4 regions of the Anoxybacillus suryakundensis genome follow, and region 1 is predicted to be linked to each of the others. Evidence: predicted binding sites of a transcription regulator. Region 1 holds the regulator's gene; each other region holds the start of a gene.
The links. Region 1 encodes Rex, which represses fermentation and respiration genes when NADH is low (regulators of the CRP and FNR family bind a similar motif). Its sites were predicted from a motif close to TTGTGAAATATTTCACAA; they were not measured.
Positions count from the first base shown of each region.

Region 2: ASC42_RS09635 (formate/nitrite transporter family protein) is a predicted target of Rex. The motif match lies at 3,025-3,042, and genes of this name have one in related genera.
Region 3: adhE (bifunctional acetaldehyde-CoA/alcohol dehydrogenase) is a predicted target of Rex. The motif match lies at 1,578-1,595, and genes of this name have one in related genera.
Region 4: hcp (hydroxylamine reductase) is a predicted target of Rex. The motif match lies at 2,634-2,651, and genes of this name have one in related genera.

Region 1 covers NZ_LIOK01000027.1:2,011-9,821, reverse strand. Annotated here, with positions in the region: gene ASC42_RS12910 (ABC-F family ATP-binding cassette domain-containing protein) at 1-700, opposite strand, end outside; gene ASC42_RS12905 (redox-sensing transcriptional repressor Rex) at 928-1,563, shown strand; gene ASC42_RS13835 (YdiK family protein) at 1,573-1,746, opposite strand; gene ASC42_RS12900 (CPBP family intramembrane glutamic endopeptidase) at 1,743-2,480, opposite strand; gene groES (co-chaperone GroES) at 2,706-2,990, shown strand; gene groL (chaperonin GroEL) at 3,061-4,677, shown strand; gene ASC42_RS12885 (GNAT family N-acetyltransferase) at 4,848-5,357, shown strand; gene ASC42_RS12880 (DUF6944 family repetitive protein) at 5,374-5,910, opposite strand; purine riboswitch at 6,043-6,144, shown strand; gene guaA (glutamine-hydrolyzing GMP synthase) at 6,239-7,759, shown strand.
Region 2 covers NZ_LIOK01000012.1:38,302-46,112, reverse strand. Annotated here, with positions in the region: gene ASC42_RS09655 (AAA family ATPase) at 1-142, opposite strand, end outside; gene ASC42_RS09650 (metal-sensitive transcriptional regulator) at 339-602, opposite strand; gene ASC42_RS09645 (replication termination protein) at 664-1,038, opposite strand; gene purU (formyltetrahydrofolate deformylase) at 1,198-2,097, opposite strand; gene ASC42_RS09635 (formate/nitrite transporter family protein) at 2,182-3,000, opposite strand; gene speE (polyamine aminopropyltransferase) at 3,242-4,090, shown strand; gene rpmG (50S ribosomal protein L33) at 4,189-4,338, shown strand; gene treR (trehalose operon repressor) at 4,501-5,223, opposite strand; gene treC (alpha,alpha-phosphotrehalase) at 5,251-6,915, opposite strand; partial or broken gene treP (PTS system trehalose-specific EIIBC component) at 6,917-7,811, opposite strand, start outside.
Region 3 covers NZ_LIOK01000005.1:128,790-136,600, forward strand. Annotated here, with positions in the region: gene adhE (bifunctional acetaldehyde-CoA/alcohol dehydrogenase) at 1-1,556, opposite strand, end outside; gene ASC42_RS05190 (hypothetical protein) at 1,730-1,957, opposite strand; gene ASC42_RS05195 (hypothetical protein) at 2,039-3,331, opposite strand; gene ASC42_RS05200 (FAD-dependent oxidoreductase) at 3,472-4,986, shown strand; gene ASC42_RS05205 (spore germination protein) at 4,983-6,452, shown strand; gene ASC42_RS05210 (GerAB/ArcD/ProY family transporter) at 6,462-7,562, shown strand; gene ASC42_RS05215 (Ger(x)C family spore germination protein) at 7,559-7,811, shown strand, end outside.
Region 4 covers NZ_LIOK01000008.1:86,952-94,762, forward strand. Annotated here, with positions in the region: gene ASC42_RS07690 (ABC transporter ATP-binding protein) at 1-44, shown strand, start outside; gene ASC42_RS07695 (histidine phosphatase family protein) at 95-721, shown strand; gene ASC42_RS07700 (thermonuclease family protein) at 718-1,257, shown strand; gene hcp (hydroxylamine reductase) at 1,287-2,576, opposite strand; TPP riboswitch at 2,740-2,855, shown strand; gene thiM (hydroxyethylthiazole kinase) at 2,916-3,707, shown strand; gene thiE (thiamine phosphate synthase) at 3,708-4,361, shown strand; gene ASC42_RS07720 (enoyl-CoA hydratase) at 4,449-5,210, shown strand; gene ASC42_RS07725 (PP2C family protein-serine/threonine phosphatase) at 5,308-6,444, shown strand; gene ASC42_RS07730 (STAS domain-containing protein) at 6,497-6,790, opposite strand; gene ASC42_RS07735 (ATP-binding protein) at 6,787-7,128, opposite strand; gene ASC42_RS07740 (hypothetical protein) at 7,157-7,486, opposite strand; gene ASC42_RS07745 (globin-coupled sensor protein) at 7,510-7,811, opposite strand, start outside.

The sequences.
Region 1 (7,811 bases):
TGCGCGACAATTCGTACACTTGTGTGACGATTTGATCAAGAAAATAGCGGTCGTGCGAGACGATGAGAATGGCTCCTGTATAGTTTTTTAAATACTGTTCAAGCCATTGTAATGTTTCCATATCTAAATGGTTCGTTGGTTCGTCTAAAATAAGTAAATTTGGCTTAGTCAGAAGTAGTTTTCCTAGCGCTAGTCTCGTCCGCTGTCCGCCGCTTAATGTTGATACTTTTGTTGTATAATCGTACTGGGAAAAGCGAAGGCCATGAAGAACAGAACGAATATCTGCTTCATATTGATAACCGCCTTTTTCCTTAAATTCCGTTTGTAAACGATCATATTGTTCTAATAGTCTTTCGTAGTCAGCATCATGCAAGCTCATTTGTTGTTCTAGTTCACGCAATTGCTTTTCCATTTGTTGAAGCGGGGCAAAAACATCGAGCATTTCGTCCCAAATAGAGCGATGAGCTTGCAAACCTGTATATTGATCTAAGTAGCCGATTGTCACATGTTTTGGCTTTATAATTTCACCTGTATCGTATGACAATTGCCCAGTAATGATTTTTAATAATGTTGATTTTCCTGCACCGTTTCTCCCAACTAGAGCAATGCGATCTTTTTCTTGTATTTCAAGTTTTATGTCTGATAAAACTTGTTCAGCCCCATATGATTTGGATAGTTGGTTTATTTGTAAAATGATCATCATTTCTCACCTCAATCTTCTTTTGATAGTGTAACGCACTTTCTTCATGTTCGGCAATACTAGTGTGTGAATAACAAATTTGACAAAAATAATAATAAAGGGTACAAAGGAAAGACAGAATGAAAAAAATAGTGTATAGTTTAAAAGTGGAGAGAACTTTTTCGATGTATAGGAGAGAAAAATGAAAGCGCTAACTATTTGTGAAAGGAAATGTGGGGGATTGACTCGTGAACAATGAACAACCAAAAATTCCGCAGGCGACCGCAAAGCGACTACCGTTGTATTATCGTTTTTTGAAAAACTTGCATGCATCAGGAAAGCAGCGTGTATCTTCAGCGGAGTTAAGTGAAGCTGTAAAAGTCGATTCAGCAACGATTCGCCGTGATTTTTCATACTTTGGTGCGCTTGGAAAAAAAGGATACGGATATAATGTGAATTATTTGTTGTCTTTTTTCCGTAAAACGTTAGATCAAGATGAAACGACAGAAGTCGCGTTATTTGGAGTCGGTAATTTAGGGACGGCATTTTTGAACTACAATTTTAGCAAAAACAATAATACGAAAATTGTGATGGCGTTCGATGTAGATCCAGATAAAGTCGGAACAGAAGTCGGAGGAGTTCCAGTTTATCATTTAAATGAATTGGAAGAAAAACTCGGTGGAATTACGGTAGCGATTTTAACTGTTCCTGCTCAGGTTGCTCAGCCGATTACTGACCGACTTGTTCAAAAAGGCATTAAAGGAATTTTAAACTTTACGCCTGCTCGTCTGCATGTGCCAGAGCACATTCGTGTTCATCATATTGATTTAGCGGTCGAATTGCAGTCACTCGTTTACTTTTTAAAACATTACGGAAATGAGTAAACCTCCCGTTTATGAGCGGGAGGTTTTTTTTAATAAAGAGCGAATCGCTGTGCCAAAATCAAATGTTGCAATTAGGATGAATAACATCGTCGTTACATCCCAAATACCATCATCGGCACTATCCACAGCAAAATAAGTAAATAAAATGCCCATGAGAAAATAAAACAACGGTTCAGATTTCATGAAAACAGCCTCCAAATCACGAATTGCATTTGTTCTGCTTCGCGCATCATTTTTTCAATTTCTTCAGCGAATAATGTTTGAATGGCGACGACAAAGGTGTTCATGAGCACATGGGCCACAATGGGTACGAGAATACGTTTTGTTTTGACATATAAGAACGCAAATACAAATCCCATTGTTGCATAAAGAAGCAAATGCTCGAATTCTAAATGAACAACAGCAAATAAAAGTGAACTGACAAGGGCTGATAAAAGAAAGTTATATTTTTCATACAACGTCCCAAAAATAATTTTTCGAAAGATGATTTCTTCTAAGATTGGTCCAACGATCGAAGTGACAAGCATAAGTGCTGGTGTGAGCTTTACCATTTCGACGATGCGTCGTGTGTTTTCGGATCCCATTTCGACACCAAAGAGGTGTACTTCGATGTTTGCTGCAATGCCTTGAGCGAAAAGAGCGAGCAAAAACCCCCCAATTGCCCAAAAGATCGACGTTCCAATTGATGCTTGATGGCGATCGTACGAATACTTCATATCTTCTTTCATGAAATAAAGAACGAAAAAAAGAGCAATCGAAAAACTAATAACAGCCCAATAACCAGAGGCGATCGAAAAAGCTACTTCTTTATTTGATGCGTTAATAAATCCGCTATGTGCGAGCAAAGGAACGCCAACTAAACTGGATAGTTGCATAGCAATGTATGTAATGATGACAAACCAATATTGCTTTTTCACATGTTCAACCCCTTTTTGCAAAATGAGTACTTTTTCATTTTACCATATTTTTTGTATGAATTTCGAAAGGAAAGACATAATGAAAAAGGGAAACATTTAGTGAAAAATTTTTAACTTCCTACTTGCAAAATTGAAAAAAGTTCATTAATATAATAAGTGTGTTAGCACTCAATAATAACGAGTGCTAATAACGGAACGAAAATCTAATTAAGGAGGTCGTTTGCCGTGTTGAAGCCACTAGGTGATCGCATTGTTATTGAATTAATCCAAACTGAAGAGAAAACAGCGAGCGGAATTGTTTTACCAGACACAGCGAAAGAAAAACCACAAGAAGGAAAAGTTGTTGCAGTTGGTTCAGGCCGTGTTCTTGACAATGGTGAGCGTGTAGCTCCAGAAGTGAGCGTTGGTGACCGCATCATCTTCTCAAAATATGCGGGTACAGAAGTGAAATATGATGGAAAAGAGTACTTAATCTTACGTGAAAGCGACATTTTAGCTGTGATTGGTTAATCGTTCGCCTGATAACATATAAAGCATACAAAAATACTTAACAAAAATGATTATCAAGGGGGTAAGATGTATGGCAAAAGAAATTAAATTCAGCGAAGAAGCTCGTCGTGCGATGTTACGCGGTGTAGATAAATTAGCTGATGCAGTAAAAGTAACATTAGGTCCAAAAGGTCGTAACGTTGTATTAGAGAAAAAATTTGGTTCGCCACTCATTACAAATGACGGTGTAACAATCGCGAAAGAAATTGAATTAGAAGATCCGTTTGAAAATATGGGTGCGAAGCTTGTTGCGGAAGTAGCAAGCAAAACAAACGATGTTGCTGGTGACGGTACAACAACAGCGACTGTATTAGCACAAGCGATGATTCGTGAAGGTTTGAAAAACGTAACAGCTGGTGCGAACCCAATGGGCATTCGCAAAGGTATTGAAAAAGCTGTTGCTGTTGCAGTAGAAGAATTAAAAGCGATCTCTAAACCAATTGAAGGCAAAGACTCAATCGCTCAAGTTGCAGCGATTTCTGCGGCTGACGAAGAAGTTGGTCAATTAATCGCAGAAGCAATGGAACGCGTTGGTAAAGACGGCGTCATTACATTAGAAGAGTCTAAAGGTTTCACAACAGAATTAGATGTTGTGGAAGGTATGCAATTTGATCGCGGTTATGTATCTCCATACATGATCACAGACTCTGATAAAATGGAAGCTGTATTAGAAAATCCGTACATCTTAATTACAGATAAAAAAGTTTCAAGCATTCAAGAACTTCTTCCTGTATTAGAGCAAGTTGTTCAACAAGGCAAGCCATTGTTAATCATTGCTGAAGATGTAGAAGGCGAAGCGCTTGCAACATTAGTTGTGAACAAGCTTCGCGGTACATTCACAGCTGTTGCAGTAAAAGCGCCTGGCTTCGGTGATCGTCGTAAAGCGATGCTTCAAGATATCGCGATTTTAACAGGTGGTGAAGTGATCACAGAAGAGTTAGGTCGCGAATTGAAATCAACAACAATTGCTTCACTCGGTCGCGCAGCGAAAGTTGTTGTAACGAAAGAACATACAACAATTGTTGGTGGCGCTGGTCGTGCAGAAGACATTCAAGCACGCATCAACCAAATCCGTGCTCAATTAGAGGAAACTACTTCTGAGTTTGATCGTGAAAAATTACAAGAACGTTTAGCAAAATTAGCTGGTGGTGTTGCGGTAATCAAAGTTGGTGCTGCAACAGAAACAGAATTGAAAGAGCGCAAATTACGCATTGAAGACGCATTAAACGCAACACGTGCCGCAGTTGAAGAAGGTATCGTTGCCGGCGGTGGTACAGCGTTAATGAACGTATACAGCAAAGTTGCAGCTATTGAAGCTGAAGGTGACGAAGCAACGGGTGTGAAAATCGTTCTTCGTGCAATCGAAGAGCCAGTTCGTCAAATCGCACAAAACGCTGGTTTAGAAGGCTCTGTCATCGTAGAGCGCTTAAAAACAGAAAAGCCTGGCATCGGCTTCAACGCAGCAACTGGCGAGTGGGTTGACATGATCGAAGCAGGTATCGTTGACCCAACAAAAGTAACTCGCTCTGCACTTCAAAATGCAGCGTCTGTTGCCGCTATGTTCTTAACAACTGAAGCGGTAGTTGCTGACAAGCCAGAAGAAAACAAAAATACACCAGGCATGCCTGACATGGGCGGCATGATGTAATACTTTTTCGTGTGGGAGAAGTGGCGTTGGTCGCTTCTCCCGCATTTTTTATGTAAAGGACCTATCCCCTTATAAGAAGATAAGGGGATTTTTTATTTTTAGACATTTTAAAATTATGTGTGAATGTTAATGTAGAAATATACAATGAAACGATGCGAAGGAGTATGATTATGTTAGAAGATGTTACATTTAGAATAGCGAGTATAGATGATTTACCGACAATCGTTAGCATTTACAACTCGACAATTCCAAGTCGATTAGTAACTGCTGATACAGAGCCCGTATCGATAGACGATAGATTGGAATGGTTTAAGGAACACAACCCTAATCAAAGACCTCTATGGATGGTGAAATATGGAGATGAAGTTTGTGGTTGGGTAAGCCTTCAATCTTTTTACGGGAGACCAGCCTATCATGCGACTGCTGAGATAAGTATTTATCTTCATGAAAATTTTAGAGGAAAAGGATTAGGGAAAAAGATTTTAGCTAAAGTGATAGCGGAGTGTCCGAAGTTTGGTATTGATACTTTGCTCGGATTTATCTTTGCGCACAACGAGCCGAGCATGAAACTATTTTTGAGTGTAGGTTTTGAGAAGTGGGGATATTTGCCGAAAGTCGCCGAGTTAGACGGGATGAAAAGAGATTTAATTATTGTTGGAAAAAAGATTGATTCGTTTTAGCATTGAAAAAAAAAGGCTACTCTTTTGTTTCACGAGTAGCCTTGTTTTCTAACTGACTTAAAAAACAAAGAACAGAGCCAACAGCTTGAATCCATGCCCCAATGATGCCAATCGTCTGCCCTCCCTCTTTACTTCCTCGTCCTTCACATATGCCACCAATAGCTTGTAAGGCGTTGCCGATCGATTGAAGCAAATTTCCCACTGGGCTTAAAGATGACTGCTCACCTTCCCAATCATCCGCAAACGCAATGAGCCCCCCTAATGATTGTAACCAATTTCCTGTGATCTCCTGTTGACTTCCATCTTTGTTTAATAGTCCAGCAACAACGGTTACGTTACCGATAGCTTGAATTTGATTTCCGTATATACCTAGTGTATCAGGGATCTCGGCATCTGCCTCTAGGGCGTTTCCTGTCGCTTGCAATACGTTTCCCCATAAATCAAGGGCGAACTGTTTCTTATCGCTTAAAAAAGGAATGCTTCCAATGGCTGAAGTGACAGTACCTACAGCTTGAGTAAATGAACCGATAAGTGCTTTCGTTTGAACATCCATAGTTAGTTATTCTCCTGTAACCTATTTCATTGATATATCATATGCACGTAATATATTGTTGTTAATTGTTAGAAAATTTAATAAAAACGGAGGTATCTTGACCGATGAGGAATGAAGTTGGTAGAATGAATTAAAATTTAAGATGCTTACCTTCGTATATCCTCGATAATATGGTTCGAGAGTCTCTACCGGGACACCGTAAATGACCCGACTACGAAGGCAGTGTTCTATATTGCTAGAATTCTGCCTTCGTTTTTTTATGCGAGGGTATGAATGCTAGCTTTTTTATTATATGTAGATGGGGTGATTTCGTTTGAGTCAGCAGGAAATGATCGTCGTTTTAGATTTTGGTAGCCAGTACAATCAGTTAATTACGCGCCGTATTCGTGAATTTGGTGTGTACAGCGAGCTACATCCACATACGATTACAGCAGAGCAAATTCAACAAATGAATGTAAAAGGGATTGTTTTTTCGGGTGGTCCAAATAGTGTATATGACGAACAAGCATTGACGTGCGATCCAGCACTTTTTCAGTTAGGCATTCCGATTTTAGGTATTTGTTATGGCATGCAGCTAATGACGCATCATTTAGGTGGGAAAGTTGAAAAAGCGACTCATCGGGAATATGGGAAAGCAACGATTACGGTACAACGTGCGTCGCAACTGTTTGGTGACTTACCGACAGAGCAAATTGTTTGGATGAGTCATGGCGACTTAGTGACAAAAACGCCAGAAGGGTTTACCGTTGATGCGACAAGCCCATCTTGTCCGATTGCCGCGATGAGCGATGAAACGAGAAAGTTTTATGCCGTTCAGTTTCACCCAGAAGTGCGCCACTCAGTATATGGAAATGAATTGTTAAAACGATTCGTGTTTCACATTTGTAAGTGTAAAGGCGATTGGACGATGGGAAGCTTTATTGAGCACGAAGTTCGTAAAATTCGTAGACTTGTAGGCGATAAAAAAGTGCTTTGCGCTTTAAGTGGTGGTGTTGATTCGTCGGTAGCAGCTGTTCTCGTTCATCGTGCGATTGGCGATCAGTTAACGTGCATTTTTGTTGACCACGGTTTGCTTCGCAAGGGGGAAGCAGAAAGTGTCATGAAAACGTTCCGTGAAGGTTTCCATATGAACGTCATTAAAGTGGATGCAAAAGAACGGTTTTTAAATAAATTAAAAGGTGTAAGTGATCCAGAGCAAAAACGAAAAATTATTGGGAATGAGTTCATTTACGTGTTTGATGACGAAGCAGCAAAGCTAGATGGCATTGAGTTTTTAGTACAAGGTACGCTTTATACCGACATTATTGAAAGCGGCACAGCAACGGCTCAAACGATTAAATCACATCATAACGTTGGTGGCTTACCGGAAGACATGAAATTTAAACTAATCGAACCGCTAAATACACTTTTCAAAGATGAAGTGCGTGCACTCGGTACAGAGTTAGGTATTCCAGACGAGATTGTATGGCGTCAGCCGTTTCCGGGTCCAGGACTTGGCATTCGTGTATTAGGTGAAGTGACAGAGGAGAAGTTAGAAATCGTTCGTGAATCGGATGCGATTTTGCGTGAAGAAATAAAGAGAGCAGGACTTGATCGTGACATTTGGCAATACTTCACGGTACTCCCTGACATTCGTAGCGTTGGGGTGATGGGAGATGCCCGCACGTATGATTATACGGTCGGCATTCGTGCTGTAACGTCGATTGATGGGATGACAGCGGATTGGGCGCGCATTCCTTGGGATGTTCTTGAAGTAATTTCTACACGTATTGTAAACGAAGTGCCTCATGTTAATCGCGTTGTTTACGATATTACAAGCAAGCCACCGGCAACAATCGAATGGGAGTAAAAGCGAACAAAAAAATATTTAAATAAAAAAATGTTCGTGATTTAACTTGACT
Region 2 (7,811 bases), on a different contig from region 1:
TTGTTTTCCCTGACCCTGTCGGTCCCTTTAACAACACATTTTTTCCTAACGCTAAGGCGATAATTGCGTCATATATAATAGACTCATGAGCGGGTGTGTAAGCAGTATATTCAACCTGTTCATTTATTTCACTTTTAAACATCTCTCTTCTTTTTTTAACGATCGTTTCAATTGTTTCAGGAAGTGTGAACGATTGTGTATAAATCATGATGTCATTCCTTTCTATGTTTTCGTACGTACGTATTGTACAAAAAATAAACGAATTTGTACAAATAAAAGAACTGTTTAACATAATTATATTATGTTAACAAACAAATAAAAAAGGGAGCCACTCGGCTTTATCGACTTTTGACGAGTAGCTCTACTGCTTCTTGAATGAGTTTTTCGCTTTCTAATGATCCTGTTTCTACATCTTTGCGGATGCAACGCTCTAAATTAGCACTTACAACAACCGCGATGGCGCGATCAACAGCACTACGAATAGCTGACAACTGGGCAACCACTTCTTTACAATCCTTTTGCTCATCCATCATTTTAAGCACACCACGAACTTGTCCTTCAATCCGTTTTAAACGGTTCTTTACTTGATTGTCATATGTCATGTTCATCAAACTCCTTTTTATATACCCTTATCAGTATATTAAATGAAATATCATTCTTTTGTCAACTAAAATTATCTTTAATCGCTTTACGAATAAGCGCTTCACAACGATCTAGTTCTGTTTTTAATTGTCTTTTATATAGCTGAGCCTTTTTATATCCTTCCTCAGTAAAACGATAATAAACGACCTCTTGATATTTCATTCCTTCTTTTTTCTTTTTTACTTGTTCTAAAATTCCATCTTCGATTAAATCATGTAGCGCTTTGTATACCTCTGAATGATTTGGACGGTATCCAAATGGTTGAAACTCTTCACGAAGCACATCTAACAATTTTAATCCATACAATCGTTCTTGCTCAGTTAAAGTAATTAAATATAACTTTAAAAATGCACGTTGTTTTAATAAAAATCCACTCGGTTTCCTTTTTTCACTCATCCTTTCTCCTCCTTTCACATGACACATTCTTTACTAAAAAGAAAAATCCTTCTCGATTTCCATTATAATTGAACATTTTTATTTTTATTCAGTTTTTATTTAGAACATAGTTTTACTATATAAATTTTTACAAAAAAAGAAGAAGGGATTCCCTCTTCTTCATCTGAACACGATCGTTTTATTTTCATGAATAATTACTCGATCTTCTAAGTGCCACTTTAGTGCACGAACAAGAACAGTCTTTTCGATCATACGTCCGATTCGTTTTAAGTCTTCTACATGATGTTTATGATCGACTCGCTCGACATCTTGTTCGATAATTGGTCCTTCATCTAAATCATCTGTTACATAATGAGAAGTAGCACCGATCAGCTTCACCCCACGTCGGTAAGCTTGTTCATACGGCCGAGCGCCGATAAACGCCGGTAAAAACGAGTGATGAATATTGATGATTTGCGCTGGAAACGTCGCAACAAAATGAGGTGATAAAATTTGCATATAACGAGCAAGCACAATAACATCAATGTCGTATTCCTTTAACAGCTGTATTTGTTTTTCTTCGGCTTCCTGTTTTGTTTCTTTTGTCACAGGTATGTAATAGTACGGAATGCCAAATGACTCGACTATTTCTCTCATGTGTTCATGATTACTGATAACTAGTGCAAAATCTGCAAGTAACTCTCCTGCTTGCCACTCCCATAGTAACTCTAATAAGCAATGCTCTTCTTTGGAAACAAATATGGCCACTTTTTTCATATGCGTATGTAAACTCAACCGCCATTTCATTTCAAACTGTTGCGCTATCGTTGCGAATTTTTCTTCTATCGCTTCTTTTCGTTCCGATATATTCGGAGCGTCGAACTCGATTCGTAAAAAAAACGTACCGCCTTCAGGATCTGTCGAATATTGACTCGACTCGACAATATTGGCCCCTTGTTCATACAGGAAAGTGGTAACAGTTGCCACAATGCCTGGCTGATCTGGACATGAAATAAGTAACCGTGCCCGATCTTTATATTTGTCCATAAACTTTTGGACATGTTTTTGTTGAAAATACATTGTAACTCCCCCTAAACAAAAATAAAATAATAGCTTCTATTATAACAAATAAAAAAATAGTCGAGAACATCCCCCGACTATTTTTTACTTATTCAATATTTTTCTTACTCCAAACGCCCCTTTCCACGCAGGAGTAGACTGTTTATCAGATGAAAGATACGTGTATAACGCGCCCATAAATAATGAGCCTCCAACGATATTCCCAAGCGTTACAGGTACGATGTTATGGATGATTCCTGACACATGAATCGTATCTGGATGTTGAACAGCTAAAGCAAGTGAGAAAATAACAAAGTTTGCAATAGAGTGTTCATATCCAGAAGCAAAAAAGACAAAAACAATTAAAATCATGGCAAATATTTTGGCGATGTCTTCTTTCATTTGCATCGGAATAAAAATAGCTAAACAAACAAGCCAGTTACATAAAATCCCTTTTACAAACAGTTGTATCGTCGTTGCGTGCATTTTTTTCAGTGCAATCGCAAACAGTAAATGGTCCATTGAAATATCATGAAAAATACCTGATTGTGCGATTAAAAAGGCAAAGAAAATCGCACCAAGCAAATTACCACTATAACATATTATCCAGTTGAGAAGCGTGTCTCTGATCGTTGTTTCTTTTTGAAGCGTACTCACAGTAAAATACATTGTATTCCCGGTGAATAGTTCTGCTCCTCCGTACATAATAAGAACAAGAGCGATACCAAAAAAGATGCCGCTTACTAAATATGTTGCTGGTGAATGTGTCTCATAAAAATATTGACCAACACGGACACAAAGAATAAGAGCAAACCCGATATATACACCTGCTAAAGCAGCACGAATCACGTATTGAAGCGGTGATTTTTGCAAAATGGATCGCTTCTTTAATGCGAGCTCTTTACATGTCTGTAAAGCTTCCATTGTTCTCTCACTTCTCTTTCTCTTTTGTGATGTTTTTCACACTTATCCTACTCCTCTTTTTTCTGTTTTTCAATGCGTTTGTGTAAATGTTAAAAGAACTGTCAACACTTTATTTTTGTAAACGTTTGCGAATAAAATGGCTATTGCAATTTTTTCAACTATTGTTCTCATCCTTTGCAAACTCATGCACAAATGTATTAATATAAAAAAGGTGCAAAATACATCGTTAGAGGAGGAAGCTATGAACTACATAAAAGAGCAAAACGGACAGCTATGGTTAACAGAAGATGAGCGTGAAAATTTAAAAATTAGTTACCGTATTAAAGAGATCGTTTACTCAGAACGTTCACCATTTCAACATGTAATGATTTTGGACTCATACGACTTTGGAAGAATGCTTGTGCTTGATGGAGTTGTACAAACAACTTCTATTGATGGACATATTTACAATGAGATGATTACACATGTTCCTCTTTCTCTTCATCCGTCGCCAAAGAAAGTTTTAATTATTGGTGGGGGCGATTGTGGGGCAGCTCGTGAAGTGGCGAAATATGAAGAGGTAGAAGAAATACATCTCGTTGAAATCGATGAACTTGTTGTTCAAGCGTGTAAAGAACATTTACCTGAAGTATCGGGAAATCTTTCAGATCCACGTGTACAGTATGTATATAAAGATGGCGTGCAATTTGTAAAGGATCGCGTAAATACGTACGATGTCATTATTATTGATTCATCTGATCCGATCGGCCCTGCTCAAGTATTATTTGAATATGATTTTTACAAAAGTGTATATGAAGCACTCAAAGAAGATGGAATGATGGTTTGTCAAAGCCAATCACCAATTTTCCATATGAACGTATTAAAACAAACATATATAAACATTCGTCATTTATTCCCACACGTTCACGTATATACGGCTACTGTTCCGACATATCCTGGTGGGCTATGGAGCTTTACTCTCGGAGCAAAACAAGCTGTTTCATTTGAGCGCCTTACCACATTTGCAAAACAAACGAAATACGTAAATGCTGATGTATTAAACCAATGCTTCTGTCTTCCTCAATTTATGAAAGAGCATCTTCAATCGTAGTCGGAATCATTCCGGCTACGATTGTTGACAAAAGTGTTTTTTTATATTACGATACAAAACGTAATGATTACTATTTTCTTTAAAAGGAGCGTGCCCCTATGCGTGTGAAAGTCGTTTTACAATGTACAGAAACTGGCGATCGTAACTACATAACAACAAAAAATAAGCGCAACAACCCTGAAAGACTTGAATTAAAAAAATATTGCCCACGTTTGAAACGCCACACATTACATCGTGAAACAAAATAATGGGGCTGACTCAAAAGTCCCTTTTTAATGAAACTTCACTGAAGTATGTGAAAGAGACCACCTTTGAATCCCCTTGGTTTTACTGGGTTTTCGTGGTGGTCTCTTTTTTCATGTTTCCCCAGATAAGAGCATGACCGCTCTTTTGAGCCCGTACCATCATTTTTAATGTAAATGAATGCGCCGCGCAAAGTCAACGAATCGAAATTTATCAAGACGATGACGGGACTCTGTATATTGAAACAAACTCGCATCATCTAAATAAACATAATTTCGTACAACGACAACGTGTGTATATTGTTTTAAATGCAAATACATACGATCTTCTTCTGTGCATTCTTCCACAAAAAATTCTTTTTTCGCAAAGCTGATTTTTAATTGCAATTCCTTCTCCAAATATTCATAAATGGATCGCGCACATATATCTTTAGACAAAAATGGAACAAATTTTTTATTAAAAAAGTCTTTGTCTAAAATAATGCGTTCATCTTCAATTTCTCGCACGCGCACAACTTTCCAAATATCTTCTCGTGCCGTGACATGAAGATGTTTTTTTAACACTTCATCAGGCTTGATCATTTCAAGCTGCTCAACAATTGTCCGCGATGGCTTTCCAAGCTTCTGTGCCAATTCCTTAAAACTAATTAGCCCAGAAATCGGGAAATCAAATTTACGTACATCTAATACAATTGAACCTTTTCCTTTAATTTTTTGAATATATCCATGCTCTGAAAGTAAATTGAGCGCTTTTCGAATCGTTTCTCGCGATGTTTCATATTGTTCAACAAGTTGATTTTCAGAAGGAATTTTCATCCCTGGTTTAAAAATTCCTTTTTCAATTTTTGATAATAAGTCATTGTAAATCGACAAGTATTTATTTTCACTCATTGTTTATCACCGAAAAATATTTTACCATTATTTTTTCAAGTAATAAACAATGGATTCATACGGACGTAGCGTCATTTGTTTAAATTCATTTGGTGAATCATCGTAGTTCGATAATAAAACTTGACTTGTATATTCGCTTATATCCATATGTTTTGGCCATTCAAAAACCGTTTCTTGTCCGTAAAAATTATTAATTACAACAAGCTTTTCATCGTTTCCATTGCGAATATATGCAAAAATGGAAGGATGATCTTCTAAAATGAGCTCATAGTCTCCTGTTGTAATGATGTCATACTGTTTACGCAACTGAATGAGTTTGTGATAATGATAAAAAATAGATGTTGGATCTTGTAATGCTTGTTGAACATTAATTTCTTTATAGTTATTCGCGACAGAAATCCAAGGCGTTCCCGTTGTAAAGCCTGCATGTGGCTCATCGCTCCATTGCATCGGTGTTCGCGAATTATCACGTGATTTTCGCTGTAAAATATGCAATACTTCTTGTTCGCTTTTCCCTTGTCCTTTTAGTATACGATACATATTCAATGACTCTACATCGCGATAGTCATCGATTCGTTCAAATTTCGGGTCTGTCATCCCGATTTCTTCACCTTGATAAATATAAGGTGTTCCTTGCATCATATGAATCGTTGTTGCTAACATTTTTGCAGATTCTTTATGATACTGTCCATCATCACCATAACGAGAGACGATGCGCGGCTGGTCATGATTGCACCAAAATAAAGCGTTCCACCCACCGCCTCTATGCATATTCACTTGCCATTCTGATAAAATCTTTTTTAATTGCAAAAAGTCAAAATCGGCAACTGCCCACTTTTCTCCATTTGGGTAATCGACTTTTAAATGGTGAAAGTTAAACGTCATATTGAGTTCATGACGATTAGGATTTGTATATAAAATACAATGATCAATTGTCGTTGATGACATCTCCCCTACTGTCATCATATCGTACTTCGAAAACACTTCTCGATTCATTTCTTGCAAAAATTCATGAATGCGTGGACCATCTGTATAATATTTTCTACCGTCACTCGGTGGAGTAGAGCCGTCATCATCTAAAAAGCGTTGGTCTTTTGAAATTAAATTAATAACATCTAAACGGAAGCCGTCGACTCCTTTTTGTAACCAAAAATGCATCATATCGTACACGTGTTTGCGTACTTCTTCGTTTTCCCAATTTAAATCCGCTTGTGTAACATCGAACAAATGTAAATAATATTGTCCTGTTTTCTCGTCATACTCCCAAGCGGAACCTCCGAATTTCGATTGCCAATTGTTCGGCTCATCTCTCCAAATATAAAAATGGCGATACGGGTTATCTTTCGATGAACGTGCTTGTTTAAACCATTCATGATCTGTTGATGTATGGTTTACAACAATATCCATAACAATTTTTATATTGCGCTTATGTGCTTCTTCAATAAGTTTTTCGAAATCTTCCATTGTTCCATATGGTTCATAAATTCGATGGTAGTCGCTAATGTCATAACCGTTATCACGCTGAGGCGACTCATAAATCGGGGTGAGCCAGATGGCATCAACCCCGAGCATTTTTAAATAATCGAGTTTTTCAATGACTCCTTGCAAATCACCAATTCCGTCACCATTTGTATCTTTAAAACTTTTTGGATAAATTTGATACACGACCGCTGTTTTCCACCATGGATGCATATTACTTACCTCCTTTCGTTTTTGCCAAAATGTATGTCAACGTAAATGGAACGATCAAGACGATGGCCATACCGATGAAAAACGGTACCCACTTGTCAGGGAAGATCGATAAAAAGCCAGGAAGTCCACCAACACCAATAGAAGATGCCTGCACTTTATTGATCGTAATAAAAATCCCTGCCGTTGCCGAACCAATTAAGGCCGAAATAAATGGATAGCGGAATCGTAAGTTTACACCAAACATTGCTGGTTCTGTAATGCCCAAGTAAGCGGATACAGCTGATGTAAACGATAAACCTTTTAATTTTTCATCTTTTGTTGCAAACATCATCGCTAATGCTGCTGAGCCTTGTGCAATGTTTGATAACGCGAGCATCGGCCATAAAAATGTCCCGCCTGTACTACCGATCAGTTGTAAGTCTACGGCTAAAAACGTATGGTGCATTCCTGTGACAACGAGAACAGCGTACAATCCTCCGTATACGAGTCCTCCTAACGCAGCAAAACGATCAAATAGCGCGACAAGACCATCTGTTAAAGCATTCGCAATGCCAAATGTCAAAGGACCGATAGCGATGAAAGAAATAAATCCTGTTAAAAGTAAAGCGATTGGCGCAACAAGTAACAATTGAAATGCTTCCGGAATACGTTTTTTCAAAAATAGCTCTAGTTTCGCTAGCACATATGATGAAATTAAAATAGGTAATACTTGACCTTGATAACCAATTTTTTGAACGTCAAGCCCAAATAAATTCCAATATGGCACAGTTCCTTCTTGAACAGCGGAAGCGTATGCCCATGCATTTAATAACGCTGGGTGAACGAGCATCAATCCGAGTACAATTCCAAGTAACTCGCTTCCACCAAATTTTTTTACCGCTGACCACCCGATTAAT
Region 3 (7,811 bases), on a different contig from region 1:
AAAATTTCGCAATGCACATAATCTGGGCGTTTGCGTAAATAGTACAACACTTTATCGACATAGCCAAGCTTCACCATGCCTGGATCTGTAACAATAAAGGCACGTGAGATGTTTGGCATTTTCGCTAAATATTGTGTTGCATGTTTTTCAAAATAAATTTTTGGCGGAACTTTAAACCATTGCATGTTTACATTCCTTCTCGCTAATTTTTTAATGTTAATTAAATGTGTCGCACCTACGTTTGTTGAAACCGAGTTGCCTCCAAACGTACCGCAACCGAGCGTCAATGACGGAATGTATGCATTGTAAATGTCACCGATCGCTCCTTGTGAAGATGGTGCGTTCGAAATGATTCGCCCTGCTTTCATTCGCTTACCGAATTCAAGAATGACTTCTTGATTTTCTGAATGAATAACCGCAGAGTGGCCAAGTCCACCGAACTCAAGCATTTCTTCTGCTCGTTTTAATCCTTCTTCTGTACTATTCACCTTATAGCACGCCAATACCGGACTTAATTTTTCACGAGAAAGTGGCTCTTGCGGACCGACGCTTTTTAGTTCTGCCACAAGAATTTTCGTATCAACCGGCACGTCAACTCCTGCCATTTTCGCAATTTCATATGCTGGTTTACCGACGATATTCGGATTTACTGCGCACGTATTTTCATTAATGACAAGCTTTTCAACTTTTTTCTTTTCTTCTTCATTTAAGAAATAACATTTGTTTGAAATCATTTCGTTTTTTACCGCGTCATAAATTTCTTTATCAATAATGACCGCTTGTTCAGATGCACAAATCATACCGTTGTCAAACGTTTTTGAAAGAATAAGGTCGTTCACAGCACGTTTTATATTTGCTGTTTTCTCAATATAGCAAGGCACGTTACCAGGTCCAACCCCTAATGCTGGTTTTCCTGAGCTATATGCCGCTTTGACCATGCCTGCTCCACCTGTCGCAAGAATAAGCGAAACGCCAGGGTGATGCATCAATTGTTGCGTTGCTTCAACGGAAGGCGTTTCGATCCATTGAATACAATGTTCTGGCGCGCCAGCCGCAACTGCTGCATCACGTAAAATGCGTGCCGCTTCACTGCTGCATGTTTGAGCGGATGGGTGGAACGCGAAAATGATTGGATTGCGCGTTTTAATAGAAATGAGCGCTTTAAACATTGTTGTTGAAGTCGGGTTCGTGACTGGGGTTACCCCAGCGATAACGCCTACTGGCTCCGCAATTTCAATGATACCTTCCTGCTCATTTTCGCGAATAACGCCGACGGTTTTATCATATTTGATGTTATGATAAATGTATTCTGTCGCAAAAATGTTTTTAATAATTTTATCTTCATACACGCCGCGCTTTGTTTCTTCAATGGCTAGTTTCGCTAAATACATATGTTTATCAAGCCCAGCTAACGCCATTTGTTTAACAATATGATCAATCGTTTCTTGATCGTAATCACGAAACGCTTTTAACGCTTTTTGCGCATTCGCCACGAGCGTATCGATCATCTTTGTAACTTCTTTCTTTTGGTCTAATACTTTTTCATCAACAGCCATATAAGACCCTCCTATATTTACTTGTGAATTTTTTCACAAGTTGATCGAAAATAAAAATGTGATTACTTTCACATTCACATTATAACGAAGATAGGATCGTTTGTGTGTGTCAACTTTGTGAAATATTGAGCAAATATATTGTGCAAGAGAACCGCTTCTTATAAAGAAGGCGGTTACTCACATACTGGATTGCGTGGAATTTTTGTAAACGAAATATCGTTGTACATGCGCGTATTTCGCTTAACGATCACGACATAGTTCACTGTCCATATATAAGAAGGAATATCTTGATCATCTTCAAACATCATTGCTTCAAATTCGTCCCCAATCATTTCTTCAAATAGCTCCAATGTATATGTTTCTGCATCTGTTGAAAAGTTTCTCCATTCGCATACGAGCATCATCTGTCACCTCAACTTTTCTTTTGTTACCATTATTGTAACATTCTTTTCTATACTATAGATTGTGAAATATTGAACAAATCATGAATATTGCTTATTTGTTATATATGCTTGTTTTGGATGATTTGGTTGGTCTGGATACTTTAAACGCATTTTCCCTTCCGCTAACAGCTTTCCTAAATAATTATTGCGCAGTCCGTCTGGCGTTCGATCTAATAAATAAGCTAATTCTTTTAACATTAATGGCCGATGGGCACATAGTTGCAAAATGATTTCTTCCATCTTTGTCGGTGCAAGCCTTTTTTTCTTACGCGCAATCTCAGCAATACTCCAGAGCTCTTGATCGATATTCGTTTCTTCTTCATTATTTACGGAGTTGGTTAGATTATTTATAGAGTTTTGGTCGCTATTATAGGAGTTATTTTCACTAATTACGGAGTTAGGCCCACTATTTACGCAGTTAGATTCTTTATTTATGGACTCCAACTCTTTATTTACGGACTCTAACTCGCTATTTATGGAGTTTTGGTCGCTATTATAGGAGTTTTCATCATTATTTATGGAGTCAGCTAGCTCTAAATTGTCTGACCAATCACATATCATCTCTAGATCATCGTCGTGTTTATGTCTTTCTGCAAAGGACACGACTGGTAATGTAATAACCGTCCGCTCCTGGAAATCATATTGATCAATGACAGGCTGTTGCAAACAAATTGTTTCGATCGTTTTCAAACCGACTCCAGCTCGCTTGCAAAAATGAATGTAAATAAACATTTTGAACACATTCGGATTACGCAAATGGCTAACACCGCCGCTAAATGCCTGTTCTAAAGGAATACCGAAAAGCCCAGGATTAGAAAATTGCACGTATGAGCGTTGCCGTTCGACAATAATGCCCCCATCACCGTTGTAATCGGAATGAACGATCGCATTAACAAGCGCCTCATGCATAGCTTCTTTTTCAGCTTCTGATCCATCTTTTAGCTCGTTCATTACTTTAAAATAAAAATCATAAATATTTCCCGACCACGTTCCATCTTGTGAAGTGAAACGATTTGTCCAATGCATATGATTATCATCATATTCACGATATTCAAGAAAGTATTGTGGTAAAACTTCTGTAATCATTCGCTCTTCGCTAAACATAAGAAGTCCTGCTAATGTTAATCCTTCCTTGCTTGTGTTTCGTATTTTTCCCCATGCCCCAATCTTATATAAAAAATCTTTCGTTTCTAAACCGTTCCATGGGTGGTTTGGTTTGACTTTTGCAAATTGCTCACGATAATGGCGAACAGATTCTAAATGCAATTCATTCAGCCCGTAATGTTCTAAGACGATATTATCTTGTAAACGAACACTTGCATCTTTATTCACTTTAACTCTCCCTCTTACGTTATGTTATAAAAACATTTCTATACACGTCTATTTCCATTTTATCATCTTTACAAATGTTCATCATAAACTTTTCGATTTGGGGAAAATTAAGAAAAACATGGATATGGAGGAACAAACTCATGTCTTTACCAAAGTCATCTCAATCGTATTGGCTACAATCAACAACACTTCCTTCTTTTCCATCGCTTACGCAATCGCTTGATGTCGACATAGCGGTTGTTGGAGGAGGAATAACAGGCATTACAACGGCCTATTTGCTTGCTAAGCAAGGGGTGCGTGTCGCTGTCATCGAAGCAGACCGACTATGTAACGGCACAACAGGACATACAACCGCAAAAATAACTGCCCAACACGATCTCATTTACCACGAACTGATCGCTCATTTCGGTGAAGAAAATGCTCGCCATTATTACGAAGCAAATGAAAAAGCGTTGCAATCGATTTTGCAAACGATAAAAGAACACGATATTCATTGCGACGTATCGCTAGAAGACGCGTACGTGTATACGACGGAAGAAACACAATTACATATGCTTGAAGCGGAGTGGAAAGCGTATGTAACGCTCGGCATTGATGGGGCATATGTCGATCAACTTTCGCTTCCTTTTTCCGTCCGAGGTGCAGTCATGATGCGCAACCAAGCGCAATTTCATCCCCTCCATTATTTAAAAACATTAGTGGAGCTCGCGGTCAAACATGGGGCATCTTTTTACGAACAAACTGTTGCACAACATATCGAGACAACCAATCGCCCGATTGTACAAACGAAAAATGGCGCAACGATCACGTGCGACACGGTTGTCATTTGTACCCATTTTCCGTTTGTTGACCCTTCTTTTTACTTTGCACGCTTGCATGCAGAACGGTCGTACGTCATTGCAGTTGAAGCTCGTGAACGACTGCAAGGTATGTATTTAAGCACAAATGAACCAAAGCGATCGTTGCGATACACGATGATAGACGACAAACCTCTTCTTTTGATTGGTGGTGAGTCGCACAAAGTTGGACAAGGAACGAACATGATTCAACACTACGAAGCGTTGCAATCATTTTCAGAACATATATTCGGACTTTCGAACGTGCAATATCGTTGGTCAGCGCAAGATCTCGTCACACTAGACAATCTTCCATACATCGGTCCTGTTCGTACAAACCTTCCACACGTACTTGTTGCAACAGGATATCGAAAATGGGGAATGACGGCAAGCACGGTCGCAGCTCAGCTGTTAGCCGATCTAGCATTACAAAAAGAAAATCGTTACGCTCAGCTTTTTTCCCCTTCGCGATTTGTTGCTGATCCGTCGCTCAATCACTTACTGGCAGACGGCATCAATGTCGCGAAACATTTCTTGATCGGAAAGCTTGAATACGCCATTCGTACCCCCCGCGACATATTGCGTGGAGAAGGGGCTGTGGTCAATGTAGGAGGAAAACGAGCTGGTGCTTATCGCGACGATGACGGTACACTTTATGTCGTCGATACGACGTGTACACATATGGGGTGTGAACTCGAATGGAACAACGGGGAAAGGACATGGGACTGTCCATGTCATGGTTCACGGTTTTGTTTCACAGGAAAAGTGCTAGAAGGGCCGGCCATCGAACCGCTTCAACAGCTGAAAGGAGATGAATAATGAACGGCACTCAACAACTATTGACTCATTCGCTTGATGCGAATGAACAAACGTTGCGTGACTATTTTACAAAAACGCCTGATCTTGTATATTGCCATCTACTCATTGGAGAACCGAAAAAACGGGCGTTGCTTGTATATCTCAACACACTTGTTGATAAAAACTCAATCAACAATAACGTGATTAACCCACTTTTATTTGAAACGGGACAAATAAATACAATTGCTGATATTCAATTGCCAATCGGGGCAAAATCATATGCGACAATATGGGAACATGTTATTCAGCGCGTGTTTCAAGGGGAAACAGCGCTATTTCTAGACGGCGACGACCACGTATTACTACTCGACACGCAAGGATGGCCACAACGTGCCATCGCAGAACCACAAATTGAATCGTCACTAAAAGGATCACATCAAGGATTTATTGAAACGTGCGAAAAAAATATCGCCTTAATTCGTCGCTATTTGCCACATCAACAACTAAAAATTGAAGAAACGACTGTCGGCAGACGGGGACATACCCCTGTCTCATTATTATATTTAGAAGACGTTGCTCATCCAGAAGTACTGCAAGAATTGAAAGATCGAATTGAACAAGTTGACGTCGATACAATTGTCAATACAGGCGAGCTTATGCAACTGATTGAAGATAACCCGTTTTCGCCATTTCCGCAGTTTTTATTGACGGAGCGGCCAGATGCAGCAGTAAGCAACCTACTGCAAGGACGCATCGTCATCGTTGTTGATCGGTCGCCTAGCGTGATGATCGGACCGATGACGTTTATTACATTCTTCCAAACGGTTGATGACTATAGTACACGTTGGATGATCGCTTCGTTTTTACGCTTACTGCGCCTGCTTGCCTTTTTCATGGCGATTTTTTTACCGTCAGCCTACATTGCGGCTCTTTCGTTCCATTACGAGATTATTCCGCTCAATTTATTGTTAACGGTCGGCGAATCGCGCGAACGCGTTCCGCTTCCTCCGATTCTTGAAGCGATTTTCATGGAAGTTGCGATCGAAATGTTGCGTGAAGCAGGGTTACGTTTACCTGCGCCAGTCGGGCAAACAGTTGGCATCGTTGGCGGCGTCGTGATCGGACAAGCAGCCGTTGAAGCTGGCATCGTCAGCAACATTATGGTCGTCATCGTGTCGCTAACAGCGATTGCCTCGTTTATTATTCCAAATCCTGATATGTCCGAATCGATTCGCTTATTGCGCTTTCCGATGATGATCGCCGCTTCCTTATTCGGATTAGTCGGAATGGTGATCGGATTTATGGTTATCATCGGGCATCTCATTTCATTGGAGTCGCTTGGCACACCTGCAGGAAGTCCGTTTGCTCCTGCACGGTTACGCGACTGGAAAGATACCATATTGCGCTTCCCGCTCTGGATGATGCGCACGCGTCCGTTATCTGCCCGGCCGACACAGCTAACAAGACAAAAAAAATTTCGCAAATAAGTGGTGCGTATGAAACGTTATCAGTTTAATGAAATCACAACGATGCAATATATTTTTCTTATTTCAGGTATACAAATCGGCATCGGTATTTTATCGCTTCCCGCTCAGCTTGCCGATATTGCTAATACGGATGGATGGATTGCGATTCTTATTGGTTGGATCATTTCAATTACCGCAAGTACGATTATCATAAAAACGATGGAGAAACATCCACAAGATACCATTTTCGATCTTTCTCGTCGCTATTTTGGAAGGATATTTGGGACATTAATCCATCTTGCTTTTGTCGCTTACGCTTTATTAGCAGCTATTACTGTTATTTTTACGTCCATTCATATTACACAAGTATGGATTTTACCAAACACACCGAATTATCTCGTCATGATGTTATTTATGTTGCCTGCTTTGTTAATTACACGAAATGGTGTGCGCGTGCTTGGACGTTATGCTGAAGTCGTCTTTTACTTAACGCTTTGGATGCCCATTCTTATTGCGATACCGTTACAGAAAGGGACGATTTTATATATGCTCCCTATTTTAAAAGAAGGATGGGCACCGATTTTTCAAGCGGTAAAAACGACAGTTTTATCGTTTTTAGGCTTTGAATTAGCGTTCGTGTTTTACCCGTTTTTAAAAGAAAAAAAACATGCGATCAAAGCGATGGTCATCGCCAACAGCATTTCGGCTTTTACTTTTTTATTGATTACGGTCACATGTTTTATTTTCTTTAGTCCTGATGAAACTCCTTCGCTTATTTGGCCGACGTTGTCGCTACTGAAAACGATTGAATTTTCGTTTATTGAACGATTTGAAGTCATCTTTTTATCGTTTTATTTGTTTGTCATGTCAACGACAGGCATTCCTTACATTTTTACAACCATTTTCGGCATTAGTCAACTTATCGGGAAAAAAGACCATACAATTGTATTGCTTATTGCAGTTTGCATATTTATTTTAACGTCTGTTTTATACAATCCATCGTTTTCTCATATTCAAACGATGGGATCGTGGTGGGAGCGATACGGTTTATGGGGGGCGTATATTTGTCCTGTCATTTTATTCATTTACGTTTCCGTTGTGCAATGGTTTCGGGGAGGAAAAAAGAAATGAGAAGACATATATACTTTGTTCTTTGTTTTCTCTTAACAGTCGGATGTAGTATGCAAACACGGCTCGATGAACTGACGCTCGTCTTAACGGTCGGTTTAGATGAAGGGAAAAATGGAAATTTGCTTGTTTACTCTGTGAGTCCTGTGTTTAATAAAGAAGCAAAAAACATTTACGAAGTCATTCGTACATCCGGATTAACGTTGCGTGATAACCGTTTTAAAGCAAACGCCTTTGCTTCTGGAAAAATGG
Region 4 (7,811 bases), on a different contig from region 1:
AGTCGATATTTTTTGCACAAATTTCACAACATATGTCATACTGAAAAAGTAAGCGAATATAGCTTGCTTTTTTCATTTCGAGGAGGATTGAGAGATGTTAAAGTTATACGTCATTCGTCATGCAGAAACCGAGTGGAATGCGCAACAACGCATGCAAGGATGGAAGGACTCTCCTTTAACTGAAACAGGAAGAAAACATGCGACACTTTTACATGATCGATTGCGTACAGTCCCGTTTACTGCTGCGTATTGTAGTCCAAGTGATCGGACAAAAGAAACGGCGCAAATTGTGTTAGGGCAACGTCATGTGCCAATATATTTTGATGAACGACTACGTGAAATTTACTTAGGTCATTGGGAAGGAAAAACAATTGCAGAAATTGCCCAAGTAGACGAGCAAAATCATTATCATTTTTATCATAACCCAGATGCATACAAGCCGATCATTGGCGAGACGTTTCTTGATGTGCAACGTCGAGCTGTCGCTGCCATTCAGCATATTGCCGATACTCATTCAGAAGGTCATATTCTTGTCGTTACACACGGTATGGTGATTCGTACGCTTCTTGTATATTGGAAACAGCAAACGCTCGCACAGTTATGGGAAAATAGCCGTGTATACGGTACGAGTGTGACCATCGTTTCGTTTGAAGGAGGAAAGTGGAATATAGAATGTGAGTCAGATATTTCACATCTTGAAAGTGAGATGACACATTTATGAGAAAATGGCTTATTTTATTGCTTATTTTATTTACAATCATCTTTTTGATTAGCGGTTGTGTACAGCAAAATAAAGGAACGACGTTTGTTACGACAGTACAATATGTTGTTGATGGGGATACAATCAAAATAAAAAAAGATGGGGAGATTGTAACCGTTCGTCTATTAAACATTGACACGCCAGAAACGTATCGTGAAAAACAGGCGTATGGTGAAGAAGCAAAGCAATTTGCTAAAGATGTCCTTCTTCACAAAAAAGTGACGGTCGAATTAAGTGCAAAAGAAAAACCGTATGATCGCTACGGTCGATTGCTTGCGTACATATGGTTGGAGGATGGAACTTTGTATCAAGAAAAAATTGTAAAAGAAGGACTTGCTCGTGTTGCTTATATGTTTGATCCTGATACAAAATACGCTAAACAATTGTATAAAGCACAAGAGGAAGCAAAAAAAGCGAAAAAGCGCATTTGGAGTGTGGATGGATACGTAACAGAAAAAGGATTTAATATGAGCGTATGTCTCGACAAAGCTTCATGAATATAAAAGGGCTGAATGAAACAGCCCTTTTAATGTGCTAGCATCGCTTGCATATCTTCTTCCACATTGCCAATGAGCTTGAGGCCAAACATATCTTGCAATACGCGCAACACACCTTCAGAAATAAAGTGTGGTGCTTTTGGTCCAATCCGAATGTCTTGAATGCCTAAACTAAACAATCCGAGTAAAATGGCAACCGCTTTTTGTTCAAACCATGAAAGGACGATGCTAACAGGCAGTTCATTCACTTCACAGCCAAACGCTTCTGCAAGCGCCATCGCAATTTTTACTGTCGAAATCGAGTTATTGCATTGTCCTAAGTCAATATATCTCGGAATGTTTGTGCCAGGAACGACACCATAATCTACATCGTTGAAGCGGAATTTTCCGCAAGATGTCGTTAAAATAACTGTGTTTTTCGGTAAAGACGTCGCTAATGAACGATAATATTCACCGCCTTTTCCAGGCGCGTCACAGCCTGCGATGACGAAAAAGCGTTGAATTTTTCCTTCCTTTACAGCTTGAATAATTTCTGGTGCAATTTGAATGACTGTTTCGTGATGGAAACCAGTAACTAATGTTTCATCTGATTCGATATTTGCTTCTGGAAGTTGTAACGCTTTCTCAATCAACGGTGTGAAATCATCATTCTCGATTTTTTGTACATGTTCTAATCCGGCTACATCGTATGAAAACATGCGGTCAGCATACGAGCCTTTAATCGGCATCACACAGTTTGTTGTCGCTAAAATGGCGCCAGGGAATTTTTCAAATAAACGACGTTGGTCGTACCATGCTTTTCCGACGTTTCCTTTTAAATGTTTATATTTTTTCAATTGCGGATAGCCGTGCGCAGGCAACATTTCGGAATGCGTGTAAATGTTAATTCGTTTGCCTTCTGTTTGTTTCAATAACTGTTCAAGTGCAAATAAGTTATGTCCTGTAACGAGAATACATTTTCCTTCAATTTTATTTTGTGTTACGCGAACAGGTTGAGGAATGCCAAGGCGTTCTGTATGTGCCCGATCGAGCAGTTCCATGACACGAATAGCAGCTTTTCCGACTTTCATCGCCATATCTAAATGTTCTTGAACGTTAAAGTTGGAGTTTGTTAGTGTCATATACAACGCTTCATGCGTTGTTGTGTCAACAAATGGATCTGTATATCCGAGTTGATGAGCATGCGTGCGATATGCAGCAATTCCTTTTAGCGCAAATACAATCGTATCTTGTAAGCTTGCAATCGTTTCATCTTTTCCGCAAACACCGACGACTGTGCATCCCCCTGTTGGCGTTTGTTCGCATTGATGACAAAACATGATAACCCCTCCTTTTCTTATTAACACTTTAACAATAGGGGAAAATCACCGTAGCGTAAGTGATGTATATCACACATCTATATAAAAATGTGAACGAAAATTGACAATGTTTTATATTGAATAACGAGAAAAAATATATTAAAATGGAAGAAAATAAAATCAATCAAGCTACTAGGGGTGCCGGATGGCGATGGCTGAGAGGAAAACGCGCAATCAGTTTTCCAACCCTTTGAACCTGATCTGGTTTGTACCAGCGGAGGGAAGTAGGCTATGTTTTGTAAGTACAAACTAGTCGATTCTGTCCGACTAGTTTTTATTTTTTTAAGGGGGGAATACACGATGAATGTTGGACAATGGTTAACGCGCGTCAGAGAGGAGTCGCCACTTGTACATAATATGACGAATGTTGTTGTGACAAATTTTGTTGCTAACGGTTTGCTTGCATTAGGTGCGTCTCCGGTGATGGCTTATGCAAAAGAAGAAGTAGCCGATATGGTTCGTTTAGCACGTGCTCTTGTATTAAACATTGGTACATTAAACGAAACAGATGTAGAAGCGATGGTTATTGCCGGAAAAGCGGCAAACGAAGCAAATGTTCCCGTTGTTTTCGATCCTGTCGGAGCAGGTGCGACAACATATCGTACGGAAACAGCCCAACGTATATTACGCGAAGTCAACGTTACCATTTTACGTGGAAATGCATCCGAAATCGCAAGTATTGTTGGAGAACAAGCAAGTACAAAAGGGGTAGATGCAGGAGATGTTCAAGGCGATCTCGAGCATGTAGCCAAAAAAGCAGCGCGTATGTTTCGTTGTACAGTTGTTGTGACTGGGAAAGATGATGTGGTGACAGATGGAGAAAAATTAATGATCGTCTCAAACGGTGATGCCATGTTAACGAAAGTGACAGGAACAGGCTGTTTATTAAGCTCGGTGTTAGGTGCATTTGCTAGTGTAGGAGAAAATGTGATGATGTCATCTGTCGCTGCGCTTGCTTATTACGGTGTGGCAGCTGAAAAAGCAGCCAAACACGCCAAAGCGCCAGGTAGCTTTCAAATAGCATTTTTAAATGCTTTATACGAGACGACAGCAGAAGAAGTGAATGAATACGCACACATTCGAGGGGAATAAATGATGAAACATATGTTATCGTTATATTTCGTGATGGGAAGCGTCGATTGTACGAAAAATCCGCTTGTCGTGCTTGACGAAGCGATTGAAGGTGGCATTACGATGTTTCAGTTTCGCGAAAAAGGAAAAGGAGCGCTTACAGGACTTGAAAAATATCGCTTAGCTGAGCAATTGTTTGAGCGATGCCGCGCTCGTAACATTCCGTTTATTGTGAATGATGATGTTGATTTAGCGCTTGCCTTACAGGCAGACGGTATTCATGTCGGACAAGAGGACGAAGCGGCTGAACGCGTTCGCGATCGCATAGGGAATAAATATTTAGGGGTATCCGTTCATAACTTGACTGAAGTAAAAAAAGCGCTTGCTGCTCACGCCGATTATGTCGGGCTAGGTCCCATTTTCCCAACCGTTTCAAAAGACGATGCAAAGCAAGTATGTGGACTGACGATGATTGAACATATTCGTGCGCACGAAAAACATGTTCCACTCGTTGCGATTGGTGGGATTACAGAACAAACAGCGGAACAAGTCATCAAAGCGGGGGCAGATGGAATTGCCGTCATTTCTGCCATTTGCCGTGCTGAGCATATTTGTGAACAAACAAAACGACTATATGAGATTGTCATGCGTACAAAACAAGAAGGCGACAGGTAATGTCGTCTTTTTCTATTTTTTTGTGCAGGATTTTACTCACATATGTCGAAAAAAACAGCGAACATACGAAAGAAGGAGATGGGAAAGATGGAACATATCGTATTGTCATATGAAGATCGAGTTGCAACAATTGAGTTGAATCGTCCAGATGCGCTGAACGCTTTAAACGAGAAAATGTTAGCGGAGTTGTTACAAGCGTTAAAAGAAGTGGAAAAAAGCGAGGCGGATATTGTCGTCATTCGTGGGCGTGGAAAAGGATTTAGTGCAGGTGGCGATATTAAAACGATGTTGCAGTCAACGAATGAACATTCATTCATAGAAGTGATGGAAACGATTAAACAAATTGCAATAACGTTACATCAATTGCCGAAACTAACGATCAGTTACGTGCACGGTGCAGCTGCAGGGTTAGGATTTAGTTTAGCGCTTGCTTGTGACTATGTGATCGCAAACGAACAAGCGCGCGTTGCAATGAATTTTATCGGTATTGGCTTAGTTCCAGATGGTGGGGGGCATTTCTTTTTAAAACGAAAAATTGGTGATGTCAAATCGAAGCAAATCATATGGGAAGGAAAAGTAATGAGTGCACAAGAGGCATATGAAGTGGGACTGATTGATGAAATCGGTGATGAGCAGGCGATTCAACAGAAAGTAACGGAGTGGCTAGCAAAACCGATTCGTGCGATGATTGCAACGAAGCAGTTGTATGCTCATCTAAGCGAAGAACAGTTGTTGAACACGTTGCAAATGGAGACAGCGTATCAAGCGAAAATGCGTAAAACAAAAGACCACGAAGAAGGTATTCGCGCTTTTTTAGAAAAGCGTCGTCCGCATTTTAGCGGAAAATAAAAAATTTGAAAAACTTTCATCTTTAAGCTATCTTTTTCGGGTCTGCGACGTGTATAAATGAAATATAGAAAAAGTATAACGAAAAGGGCGGCTGAAGATGAAAGTAGTGATTATAGACGATTACGTGCCGACATTGGAAATGATGGAAGCGATGCTCGAACATATTCAAGGCATCTCCATTCATTCGTTTGAAGATGCGGACGAGGCATATGCATATATTTTATCCCAACATGTCGATGTCATTTTAATGGACATTTGTATGCCGAAAACAGATGGTATTGAATGGTGTCGGCGATTGAAACAACATGAGCAATTGCATCATATCCCTGTATTAATGGTTACAGGTTACGATGATGAACAAAAATTAGAGGAAGCGTTTGCAGCAGGGGCATTTGATTACATTCGCAAGCCGTTTACAATGGTCGAACTCGTTTCGCGTGTTCAATTGGCATATCGCCAAAAAGAAACGATGGATCAACTGAAACGAACGAATGAAGCATATGTAGAAAGTTATCGGCATATGTGGACGATGCAAAAAAAGATGAATGAAGACTTACAATTAGCCCGACTCGTTCAAGAAGGTTTACTTCCTGAACCGCTGAATAATGAACATATTCATTTTGTCGGGACGTATATTCCTTCTGCACAACTGTCTGGTGATTTATATTTTTGGCAACAAGTTCGTCCGCACATGTATGCTTTTATTGTTATCGACGTCATGGGGCATGGTGTTGCATCTGCACTTGTTGCGATGTCGATTCGTTCTTTGTTACATGGATTAATGACGAAAGTGACAGACCCCCTTCTTGTTGTGCATGAATTAAATCGACATGCTTTTCAATTGTTTGGAAAGGAAACGAAATATTACTTTACAGCTTTTTACGGAACGATTGATGTAAAAAAGAAAGTCATTGAGTATGTAAACGCAGGCCATCCGCCAGCCATATTGATGACTAATCGAAAAGCGATGCTTCTTAAAGAAGGGGGCATTCCAATCGGCATTGTATCCAATGCTCCATATAAAAAAGGGACGATTTCGTTTCAACATGACCCCTATCTTATGATTTACACAGACGGATTGATCGAAGTGTTAGGTGAAGAATGTGCCAGACAACTTGCTGACATGATGCAAACGGCTCATACGTTTGATGAGATGGTACAAAAAATAAATGAAAAAGCACAATATGATAAAGGAAACGATGACATTACATTTGTCTCTATTCATGTAAAATGAGGATGATCTATTTTTAAAAAAACGGGTGCCCTAAAAGTAACAGGGCACCTACTTATTTGACATCTACAAATTGATCAAGTTGACAAATCGATAATATATGTTTAATCGGTGCTGAAACGCCTGTCATTTCAATACGCATGCGATCTTTTAATGGATACAGCCAGCTAATCAGCAATCGAACACCAGAGCTATCAATAAATCGAACAGCAGATAAATCAATTTGTAAATGAGATGTTTCCCACGGCTGTGATTGAATCGTTTCTTCCATGACGCGTGATGTTTCAAAGTTAATATCTTGCCGAAAAGAAACAACGATTTTATCATCATATGTAACAATGTTGATCATATTTCTCCCCCTTTATTCCGTGCGACAACGACAATGGCACGTTTTCCTTTTTCGTCAAATGAAAAATGGGAAGCAAGCTGTTGAACAAGGAAAAGTCCCCGTCCTCCTTGACGAGTGAAATCAGGAGGAGGAGCGCTGAGTTTTTCCTCCCATTGAAAGCCGTCTCCTTCATCAATGACTTCAATGGCGATTGCTTCATCTGACCAGCTGATGTGTACAGTAGCATATTTTTTTGTAGAGTGTCGAATGACATTTGAGACGAGCTCCCATAATATTAATTGAATTGTATATTTTTTCATGTCGTCTAGTTGTATATGACCATGTATTTGCTCGAGCATCGCTGAAATCATGGTGCTATAATTTGTTTCATTTAGCTGAGCTTGAATCATTGTTTTTTAATTGAATCAAAAGTTGTTTTATATAAGGATGTTTATAATCACCTTGATGCTCGAGACGATACAATTGGCTCCATAAAGAGTTATATGTTGAACGAAACGAGAGTGGGATGCTCTCTCCAAATGAGCGTTGTAAATGCATGAGACGAAACTTCGCATAATTTCGTGACGGTACATTATTCGGGAGAAGTCCCATATCGATGCGAATGAGTTGCTCGTTTACTTCGTGAAGCAACGTTTCCGCCATTTCGTCGATATGAGCAAACGTCCGTTGCTCGTATTTCAGCCGTGGGTGCTTCATCGTCATCTTCCTCCGTTTAACAATTACGAATTGAACTTTTCGGTCAATTCTTGATTTAAATCGTTTAATTGTTCGGCCATTTCAGCAATTTGTGAGGCAGCGGATGAAATTTCATCAAACATTTGATGAAACTGTTTAATGAGCGAAGTAAATTGATCGATTTTTTTACTAGTTGATTTCACATCAGTAACAGACTGATCAAAAATATGAATAATACTTTCATTTGCTTGTCGGAATGCTCGCGTTTCCTCAACGATTTGTTGAAACGCCTGTTCAAATTTGCGAATCGTTTGTTGAACAATGTCAATGTGATTTTGAATGTAGT